DNA from 4 places in the Arthrobacter sp. 10T413_2 genome. Region 2 is predicted to be linked to each of the others. Evidence: predicted binding sites of a transcription regulator. Region 2 holds the regulator's gene; each other region holds the start of a gene.
The links. Region 2 encodes LexA, which represses DNA repair genes until DNA is damaged. Its sites were predicted from a motif close to TCGAACANNTGTTCGA; they were not measured.
Positions count from the first base shown of each region.

Region 1: a site for LexA is predicted at 1,080-1,095, ahead of ruvA (Holliday junction branch migration protein RuvA). Genes of this name have one in related genera too.
Region 3: a site for LexA is predicted at 1,435-1,450, ahead of AC1DBQ_RS09740 (DUF6504 family protein). Genes of this name have one in related genera too.
Region 4: a site for LexA is predicted at 704-719, ahead of AC1DBQ_RS10800 (LysM peptidoglycan-binding domain-containing protein). Genes of this name have one in related genera too.

Region 1 is NZ_JBFTHK010000045.1:1,591-3,787, forward strand. Features, by position in the region: gene ruvB (Holliday junction branch migration DNA helicase RuvB) at 1-383, opposite strand, end outside; gene ruvA (Holliday junction branch migration protein RuvA) at 376-1,020, opposite strand; gene ruvC (crossover junction endodeoxyribonuclease RuvC) at 1,121-1,708, opposite strand; gene AC1DBQ_RS09670 (YebC/PmpR family DNA-binding transcriptional regulator) at 1,757-2,197, opposite strand, start outside.
Region 2 is NZ_JBFTHK010000047.1:23,186-25,382, forward strand. Features, by position in the region: gene AC1DBQ_RS10045 (LysM peptidoglycan-binding domain-containing protein) at 1-245, opposite strand, end outside; gene lexA (transcriptional repressor LexA) at 599-1,348, shown strand; gene AC1DBQ_RS10055 (ATP-dependent DNA helicase) at 1,429-2,197, opposite strand, start outside.
Region 3 is NZ_JBFTHK010000045.1:19,929-22,125, forward strand. Features, by position in the region: gene AC1DBQ_RS09735 (DNA polymerase III subunit alpha) at 1-1,003, opposite strand, end outside; gene AC1DBQ_RS09740 (DUF6504 family protein) at 1,000-1,335, opposite strand; gene AC1DBQ_RS09745 (Vgb family protein) at 1,625-2,197, shown strand, end outside.
Region 4 is NZ_JBFTHK010000053.1:8,921-11,117, forward strand. Features, by position in the region: gene AC1DBQ_RS10795 (Rv2175c family DNA-binding protein) at 79-432, opposite strand; gene AC1DBQ_RS10800 (LysM peptidoglycan-binding domain-containing protein) at 845-2,197, shown strand, end outside.

The DNA.
Region 1 (2,197 bases), on a different contig from region 2:
GCCATGTACAGCATTTCCTCTGCCGGCCGGGACATGCGGTGGATTTCGTCCAGGAACAGGACTTCGCCCTCGGAGAGCGAGGACAGGATGGCCGCGAGGTCGCCGGCGTGCTGGATGGCCGGCCCGCTGCTGATKCGCAGCGGAACGTTCATTTCGGCGGCGATGATCATGGACAGTGTCGTCTTGCKCAGGCCCGGCGGACCCGAAAGCAACACGTGGTCCGCGCTGCGGCCGCGCATGCGCGAGGCCTCCAGGACAAGGGACAACTGCTTCCGGACGCGGTGCTGGCCGACGAAGTCGTGGAGGTTCTTGGGCCGCAGGGCGGCTTCGATGGCGCGCTCCTCCGGCTCCTCTCCCCCGGTGACAATCGACGGCTCAGCCACGCGCGCCTACCCGGTTCCCGGCGCGGGCGCCGTCCTGGCCCAGCCACCGCAGGGTTGCGCGGAGGATTTCCGCCACGTTGCCGTTGGCGGCCAGATCGGGGGAATCGGCGAGGGATTTGTCGATGCTGGCGGCGGCATCCTTTTCGGACCAGCCCAGGCTGGTCATCGCCGCGATGACCTGGGGCTTCCAGACGGACTCGGCGGACACCGACGGGACCGACGCACCCGCGGTGCCGTGCGGTACGAGCTTGCCGGCGAGTTCCAGCACGATCCGGCCGGCCACCTTGGGTCCGATGCCGGGGACCTTCGTGAAGGCCTTGCCGTCGCCGGAGTGGGCGGCCACCCGGATGGCCTCGGGTTCATGGACGGCCAGCACGGCCAGGGCGAGGCGGGGTCCGACGCCGCTGACGCTGAGCAGGACATCGAACACTTCCCGCTCGTCGTCGCTCCCGAAGCCGAAGAGCGTCAGCGAGTCCTCGCGCACGATCAGGGACGTGAACAGCTTGCCTTCGTCCCCCACCCGGAGGCTGCTGAGGGTCTGCGGCGTGGCGTTGACGCTCATGCCGGCCCCGTTGAGGTCGATCACGGCGGAGGACAGGCCAACATGCGCTACGGTTCCGCGAAGAAAACTGATCAAAGCCGGGCTCCTGGGGTTACAGCGAAACCGGGCATATCAAGGAAGGGCAACCCYGTTATCCGAACATATCTACGAATAGCCTAGCAAGCGCCGCGGACATTCAGCGCGCACGGCGCGCTTTTGCCTCGGCGTCGGCCCATGCGCGCTGGGCMGGGGTGAGGGACTGGCTMCCCGGCCCCGTGTTCACCGCATCCTTGGTGGAAGTGCCGCTCCCGGCACGCCAGGCGTGGGTGATGGCCAGGGCGAGGGCGTCGGCGGCGTCGGCCGGGCGCGGCGGCGCGTCCAGCCGGAGGATCTTGGTCACCAGCTTGGTGACGGCGTCTTTGTTGGAGGTGCCGCTTCCCGTGACGGCGGCCTTGACTTCCGACGGCGTGTGCAGCGCCACCGGGATGCCGCGGCGCGCGGCGGCCGCGATGACCACGCCGGAGGCCTGGGCCACCCCCATGACGGTGCTGACGTTGAGCTGGGAAAAAACCCGTTCAACGGCGAGGACGTGCGGTTCGTAGGTGTCCAGCCACTCGTCGATCGAGGTTGCGATGACGAGCAGCCGCTGGTCCAGGCTCTCCTCGGGCGAGGATCCCACGACGCCGAACGCCACCATCGTGGCGCGCCGGTTCTTTTCGACGTCAACCACTCCGATGCCGCAACGGGTGAGGCCCGGGTCAACGCCCAGGACGCGCAGCGTCACGCTGGGGCCGTCAAGACCGGGCCTCGAAATCACGACGACGTGACAGCGTCACTCGGCTTCCAGTGCGGCCTGCACTTCGTCGCTGAGGTCGGCGTTGCTGTAGACGTTCTGGACGTCGTCGAGTTCCTCCAGGGCATCGACGAGCTTCATGAACTTCTTGGCGGCGTCGAGGTCAAGCGGCACCTGCATCGAMGGCACAAACTCGGCCTCGTCGGTGTCGTATTCGATCCCGGCTTCCTTGAGCGCGTCACGGATGGCCTGCAGGTCGGTGGGCTCSGAGTGGATCTCGAAGGTGTCGCCGTTGTCCTTGACTTCCTCGGCACCGGCGTCGAGGACGGCCATCAGGACGTCGTCCTCGCTCAGGCCGTTCTTCGGCAGCGAGACGACGCCCTTGCGGCTGAAGAGGTAGCTGACCGAACCGGGGTCCGCGATCGTGCCGCCGTTGCGGGAAATGGCGAGGCGGACCTCGGAGGCGGCGCGGTTCTTGTT
Region 2 (2,197 bases):
TGGACTGTCACGGAAACAGTGGGGGTCACATTGAGCTGGTCTGCGGAATCCGCCGCCTTGGCAGGAGCGGTAAGGAATCCGCTGAACGACAAGATGAGCGCTGCCAGCAGGATTAGCGGGATCCCGAAGAAGACGAACCGTCCGCGCCGGGTGAGCCGCAGCGGCGCCTGCTTCGGCTGCCGGGTGACCTCGCGGTCCGTAACGCTGTGATCAAAAGTGCTGTGAAACGCGCTTGATGCTGACATGAACTGAGCCCTCCTGGACCATACGGTGCCGCCCGGCGTACTCCACGTACTCGCCGCCAACCGACCGAACCTTCGAACATAGAACCGAAGAATGCGCCCGAGTCGAAAATCCTAAATCGAACACATATTCGAACTTTGCTAGTTCTGTTTTAGCACTTAGTAACGAACGATGTCGAGACTCGCTAGAACAAATGTTTGAAAAAGCTCTGCCGCTGGCCTACTTTTGAGGGAAAGAACAACAGCTTGTGAACTCGTTCATCGGCAGTTGATCAGGAGGGTCTGACATTTCAGGCCGGAAGTTCCCGGTGACAGCAGCCACGGCGGCCGGGTGGAACGGAAAGGCGTTGGCGAACATGGCAGCACCAGCCACCGGCGGCCGGGCCGGCTCACGGAGCGCCCAGCCTGCACGGGCCCCCAAGAGCCTGACCGTCCGGCAGAAGAAGATCCTGGAAACGATCCAGCGCTCCGTCAGTGACAACGGCTACCCGCCGTCCATGCMCGAAATKGGCGACACCGTCGGACTCGCCAGCTTGTCGAGCGTTACCCATCAGCTGTCCCAACTTGAAAAGCTCGGGTACCTGCGTCGGGACCCAAAGCGTCCACGGGCCATGGAAGTGCTCATGCCGCTGACCCTGGACGAGGGGACGAGGGCCATTTCGGGCGTCGAGAAGTCCAGCGGCCTTCGCGCCGTCGGTGGTCTCTCCGTGACCGAACTCGCCAGCGCCACCGACACGGCAATGGTGCCGTTTGTCGGACGCATCGCGGCCGGCGGACCGATCCTCGCCGACCAGGTGGTGGAGGACGTCATGCCGCTGCCGCGCCAGCTGGTGGGCCACGGCGAACTCTTCATGCTCAAGGTGGCCGGCGACTCGATGATCGATGCCGCCATCTGCGACGGCGACTGGGTGGTTGTCCGCCGCCAGGGTGACGCCGTGAACGGCGACATCGTGGCCGCGCTGCTCGATGATGAAGCAACGGTCAAGACGTTCCGCCAGCGCGACGGCCACACGTGGCTGCTGCCGCAAAACACCCAGTACGAGCCCATCCTCGGCGACCACGCCGTGATCATGGGCAAGGTCGTCTCGGTGCTCCGCTCCCTGTAGCCACCCCGTGGCAGGCCTCCCGGGGTAGCCATCCCCGGGACGGCTACCAGGGGCCGGAGCCGCGGCTCCGMCCCCTGCTTTTAGTTCTTTCCGGAGTCCTTCGCCAGCCGCTTCAAMGCGGCCARGGCGATCGAAGGATCCGTGGTGGGCCAGAACGGCGGAAGCGCGGCGCGGAGGAACKCGCCGTAGCGCTCCGTGGACAGCCGCGAATCCAGCACCGCCACCACCCCCTTGTCCGAGGTCGAGCGGATCAGCCGGCCGGCGCCCTGCGCCAGGCGGATTGCGGCGTGCGTGGCCGAGACGGACATGAAGCCGTTGCCCCCGGCCTGCGCCACCGCACGGGAACGTGCTGTCATGAGCGGGTCGTCCGGCCGCGGGAACGGAATCCTGTCAATGACCACCAGGCGGCAGGACACTCCGGGAACGTCGACGCCCTGCCACAGGGACATCGTGCCGAACAAACATGTGTCCGGCTCGTCGGCAAACTGCCGCACGAGCGCTGTCATGCTCGACTCCCCCTGGCACAGGATGCTGAGGCCCAGCCGCGGCCGKATCGCCTCGGAGGCCTCCTCCGCCGCCCGCCGGGAGGAAAACAGGCACAGGGCCCCGCCGCCGGAGGCACGGATCAGTTTCTCGAGTTKGTCCAGGGCCTCCGGGGACGAGCCGCGGCCGGGCTTGGGCAGGTGCTGGGCGACATAGAGGATGCCKTGCTTCGGATAGTCGAAGGGGGACCCGACGTCGACGCCGGTCCAGCTCGGGGCGCCGCTGCCGACCAGACCGAGGCCTCCGGCGGCCGGCTCGAACGCCGCCCCGATGGCGAGCGTGGCCGATGTCAGTATGACGGTGTGG
Region 3 (2,197 bases), on a different contig from region 2:
CCTCACAGCGCAGGGTCAGCTCTGCGAGCGCGTCGCCGGCGATCCCAATCACGGACGCTTCCGGGACCACGGGCTGCTTCCAGCCCATGTCGGCCACGGGGTCCATGCGGCAGCGGTCCGCGAGCGCCTCGGTCTGGGCGAGGAGCCTTTTGAGGTCCGCCGTGCCGTACCCGGCGGCGTGGATGATCTCCTTGGCCAGTTCGAGCATKCGGGCCGCCGATTTGAGCCAGCCCTGCCCGTTGGGCTGCAGCAGCGGGGCGGCGGAGAGCTCGGGCAGGGATTTGAGCGTCCGGGCGGAGTCCAGCACGTCGGCGGTGGCCGCGCCGTCCTCGGCGACATACCGCACGGCGTTACTCAGCACGGCAGGCACCCCGTGTTCCGCGGCGAGTTTGAGCATGCGCACCGCGTGGGCGGTGCTCAGCGGTTCCCCGGGCGGGCTGAGCTGGGAAACGACTTCCGCCGCCAGCGTCCCGGGGGGCATGGCGTCCAGCCAGCGTTTGAACAGGGTGCGGGGCCGCAGGTACCGCCGGCCGCCCATGGCACGGCCGACGTCGGAGTCCGGACCGATCAGCACCGTCAGGACCGGCTGCAGGGTTTCCGGGTCCAGGATGCGGGAGGCCAGTTCGGCCCGGGTGACGGCCACCGGAACCGCTCCCTGCGCCTTGCCCGTGGTGCGGGCATGGGCGTCGGAGATCAGCCGGCACAGCGCCCGGTAACCGGCGCCGTTGTTGTGCCCGTGCGCCAGCACGACGACGCGTCCCCCGAGCTGGGTGCGGAGGTCGCCGTCGTCGTCAAAGACCGCGAGGTCCACCCCGACGATCGCGTCCAGCCCGGCGGCCATGCACGCCTTCAGGTGCTTGACGGTTCCGTACAGCCCGTCACGGTCCGTGCAGGCCAGCGCTGTGGCACCGTCCGAGGCTGCGGCCGCAACCAGCTCCTCCGGCCATGAGACGCCGTAGTGGGCGCTGAAGGCGGTGGAGACGTGCAGATGGGTGAAGCTCATGCTGTTTCGGACTTCCGGTGGGGCTGCAGGGCGTCGTGGATTCGCACGAGCCGCCACCGGCCGCTGCTGACGTGCCGGCTCAGGTCAAGGGTGAGGGTGGGCTCCGCCGCGTCCTCCCCGGCGGCACGCACCTGGACCCGCCAGATCTCGTGGTCCACCAGGCCCGGACCGCTCCCGAGGGGCGCCCGGCTTTCCTCCGTCCACCACTGGCGGCGTTCATACCAGCGGACCGGTTCCGCGCAGACCGTGTAGTGCCGGCCCGCCCAGTCGAGKCGCAGGGGCTGCCCGGAGGGCGTGCAGGCAACATTCACGGACTCGCTGAACATGCCCACGTTGCCCTCCCGACCCAGTCCGGGCTGGAGCCGGCCCAGTCCCCGCTTTCACGCCAGTGCATTCACGCCATTGCATTCACGCCATTGCATTCACGTTATTCGAACATATCTTCGAATAACGCCAGTCTACGTCGGAGTGGCGACAAAACCCATTCCTTGCGGCATTGCACCGGATGCATGATGGCGCGGTGGACTGCGCAGGCCAGAACTCACGGACACCGCGGGGTAGGCTTCCTGAACCGGCACTGCAGCGCCACGGTGCACGGCACATCTATGGGGGTAGAAACGAGTGAAGCATCAAAGCCTGAGGACTGCTGCCGCCGTGGGAGCGGTCCTTTTTCTGGGAGCGGCACCGGCCGCGGCCTCTGCGGAGGTTCTCGACGTCGGCGGGACACCGGTCGGGGTGGCGGTTGGTGCTGACGGCACTGCGTACGTGGGAAATTACGGCGCGGCCGGCGGCGTCCGGGTGATACCGCCGGGAGCGCCCCAACCCTCCCGCACCATCAGCACAGGCAACAATGTCTCCGGGATCGCACTGGCCCCGGACGGCACCCTGTACGTGGCCCAACGAGACAGTGCRACGGGCCAGGACACGGTGGGCGTCATCCCTGCCGGAGCGGCGGCTGTCGCCCGGAGCATTCCGGTGTCGCGCGGGAACCATCTGATCGCCGCCGAACCCGACGGCACGCTCTTCGTTCCGAACCCTGCCGAACGCACCGTGTCGATCATCGCGCCCAGGGGATCGACGGTGGACCGCACTGTCACGGTCGGGGCCGGTCCGGTGGAAGTGGCGGTCACGAAGGACGGCACCGCGTTCGTGACGAACCAGGACGACGGGACGGTCTCGGTGATCCCGGCCGGG
Region 4 (2,197 bases), on a different contig from region 2:
AAACAGGACTGCCAGTGGTGAAGACGACCGGCTTCTTGAGGCTGCCCGTGCGATCAGTGCACGACCGCCAGGGTGCTGCTACCAGGCCAGGGACTGGGCCCGGCGGCGGATTTCTGTCTTGCGGCCCTCACGGAGGGCATCGATCGGCCGGCCTCGCAGGGATTCATCCGGAGTGAAGAGCCAGCTGATCAGTTCCTCGTCCGAGTATCCGGCGTCCGAGAGGACAACGATGGTYCCCTTCAGGCTCTCCACAGKGTGGCCGTCCTGGATGAAAGCCGCCGGTACGGACCGGATGCGCCGGTCGCCGATTCTCACGGCCGCCAGCGCACGCTCGTCCAGAAGTGCATGGACCTTGGTAATAGATACGTTRAGAAGCTGTGCGACATCGGGCAGGGGCAGCCATTCGCCCACGAGGCTTTCTACATTACTCACGGATAAAGATTGCCACGGCGGGGGCCCCGCCGCCTAGTCGGGGTCCGGGTAAAACCCAGCCCGTCCTAGCCAGCCGGCCATGCCGGGAATGCCGCGCCGCTCCACCCGAAGTCCCGACGGGACTTCCCGGAACTCCGACGGGACTCCCCGGGCACTCCGGCCGGACCAACGGGATCCGTACAAGGGACTGACAAAGGGCTCCCAGGGGTCTCCGACGCAACTCCGTGCGGAGGCCGACGTGCCGACACGGCGAAAATCGCTTTGCGGCATATCAAACAGTTCTTGTGCGAATTGCCAATTCATGAGACATTCACATAGATCACATTTGTAACAGAAATAACTTTTGTCACACTGGTAACACCAGTTGTACCGGCCTGACCGCAGCGTTGCCGCTGAGAAGAGGATCTTTCCAATGACAACCTCACGTGCGCCACAGCACCACCCGAGGCCCAGCCTGCCGCTGATCGCGGCGACGACGGCGGCGCTTCCCGCCGTCGTGCTTTCCTCCCTGGCGATCGCCCAGCCTGCGGTTGCCGAACCCCGTGCGCGTGCCGTCCCGGCAACCCTCGCGGCCGCCATGCGCGCCCAGGCAAAAGCTGAGGTGGCCACGTCCCTCAAGGCGGCAGTGATCCCCGCCGCTTCCGTTCCGGTCACCCTGCCCAGCGCCCTGCGGCCGGCGCAGTCGGCGGTTCCCGCCCAATACACGATCGCCKGCGGCGACACCATCAGCGCCGTTGCCGGCCGCTACGGCCTGGACACCTACGCCGTGCTCAAGCTAAACAACCTGCAGGCCAACACGATCATTTACCCCGGGCAGAAGATCAAGCTCACGGGTTCGACGGCGGCCGCGCCGGCCATTTCAAAGCCGGCCGCTTCAAAGCCGGGCGCTTCCGCCTCAGTGACGTCAGCCCAGGCCAGCGTCTACGTGGTGAAGCCCGGCGACACCCTGAGCGCCATCGCCGCCCGCCACGGCGTTGGGCTGTCCGAGGTCTTCAAGTGGAACGGGCTCGGCATGGGCTCCATCATCTATCCCGGCCAGAAGGTCAAGGTCAGCGGCGGTTCCAGCACGCAGGCGCCGTCCGCTCCCGCGGCACCGGCCCCGGCAGCCCCGTCGAAGCCCGCAACGGCGCCGGCCGGCTCCGGTTCCTACACCATCAAGTCCGGGGACACCCTCTCCGGCATCGCGGCCCGCAACGGCGTCCGGCTCTCCGACGTCCTGTCCGRCAACCGGCTGACGATGTCGAGCATTATCTACCCGGGCCAGAAACTCGTCATCCCCGGCGCGTCCACCATCTCCCCGTCCTCGACGACGCCTGCCGCAACCCAGCCTGCCGCAACGACGCCGCTCGTGCCCAGCACGTTCCTCGMGTTCACGTACCCGGCTGCGGTGGTCAGCTCGGCCAACCAGAACAAGGCGCTGCTCAACGCTTCCCCGGTCCCCACACGCGAACAGATGAAGTCGATCGTGGCGGACACGGCACGGCGCATGGGCGTCGACGCCAGCCTGGCCCTGGCCTTCGCCTACCAGGAATCAGGCTTCAACKAGCGCGCAGTGTCCCCGGCCAACGCGATCGGCACCATGCAGGTCATCCCGTCCTCGGGCGAGTGGGCCTCGGAGCTGGTGGGCCGCAAGCTGAACTTGCTGGATCCGTACGACAACGCCACGGCAGGCGTTGCCATTATCCGTCAGCTGGTGCGCACCAGCTCTGATCTGGACAACGCGATCGCCGGCTACTACCAGGGCCAGTACTCGGTCAGCCAGAAC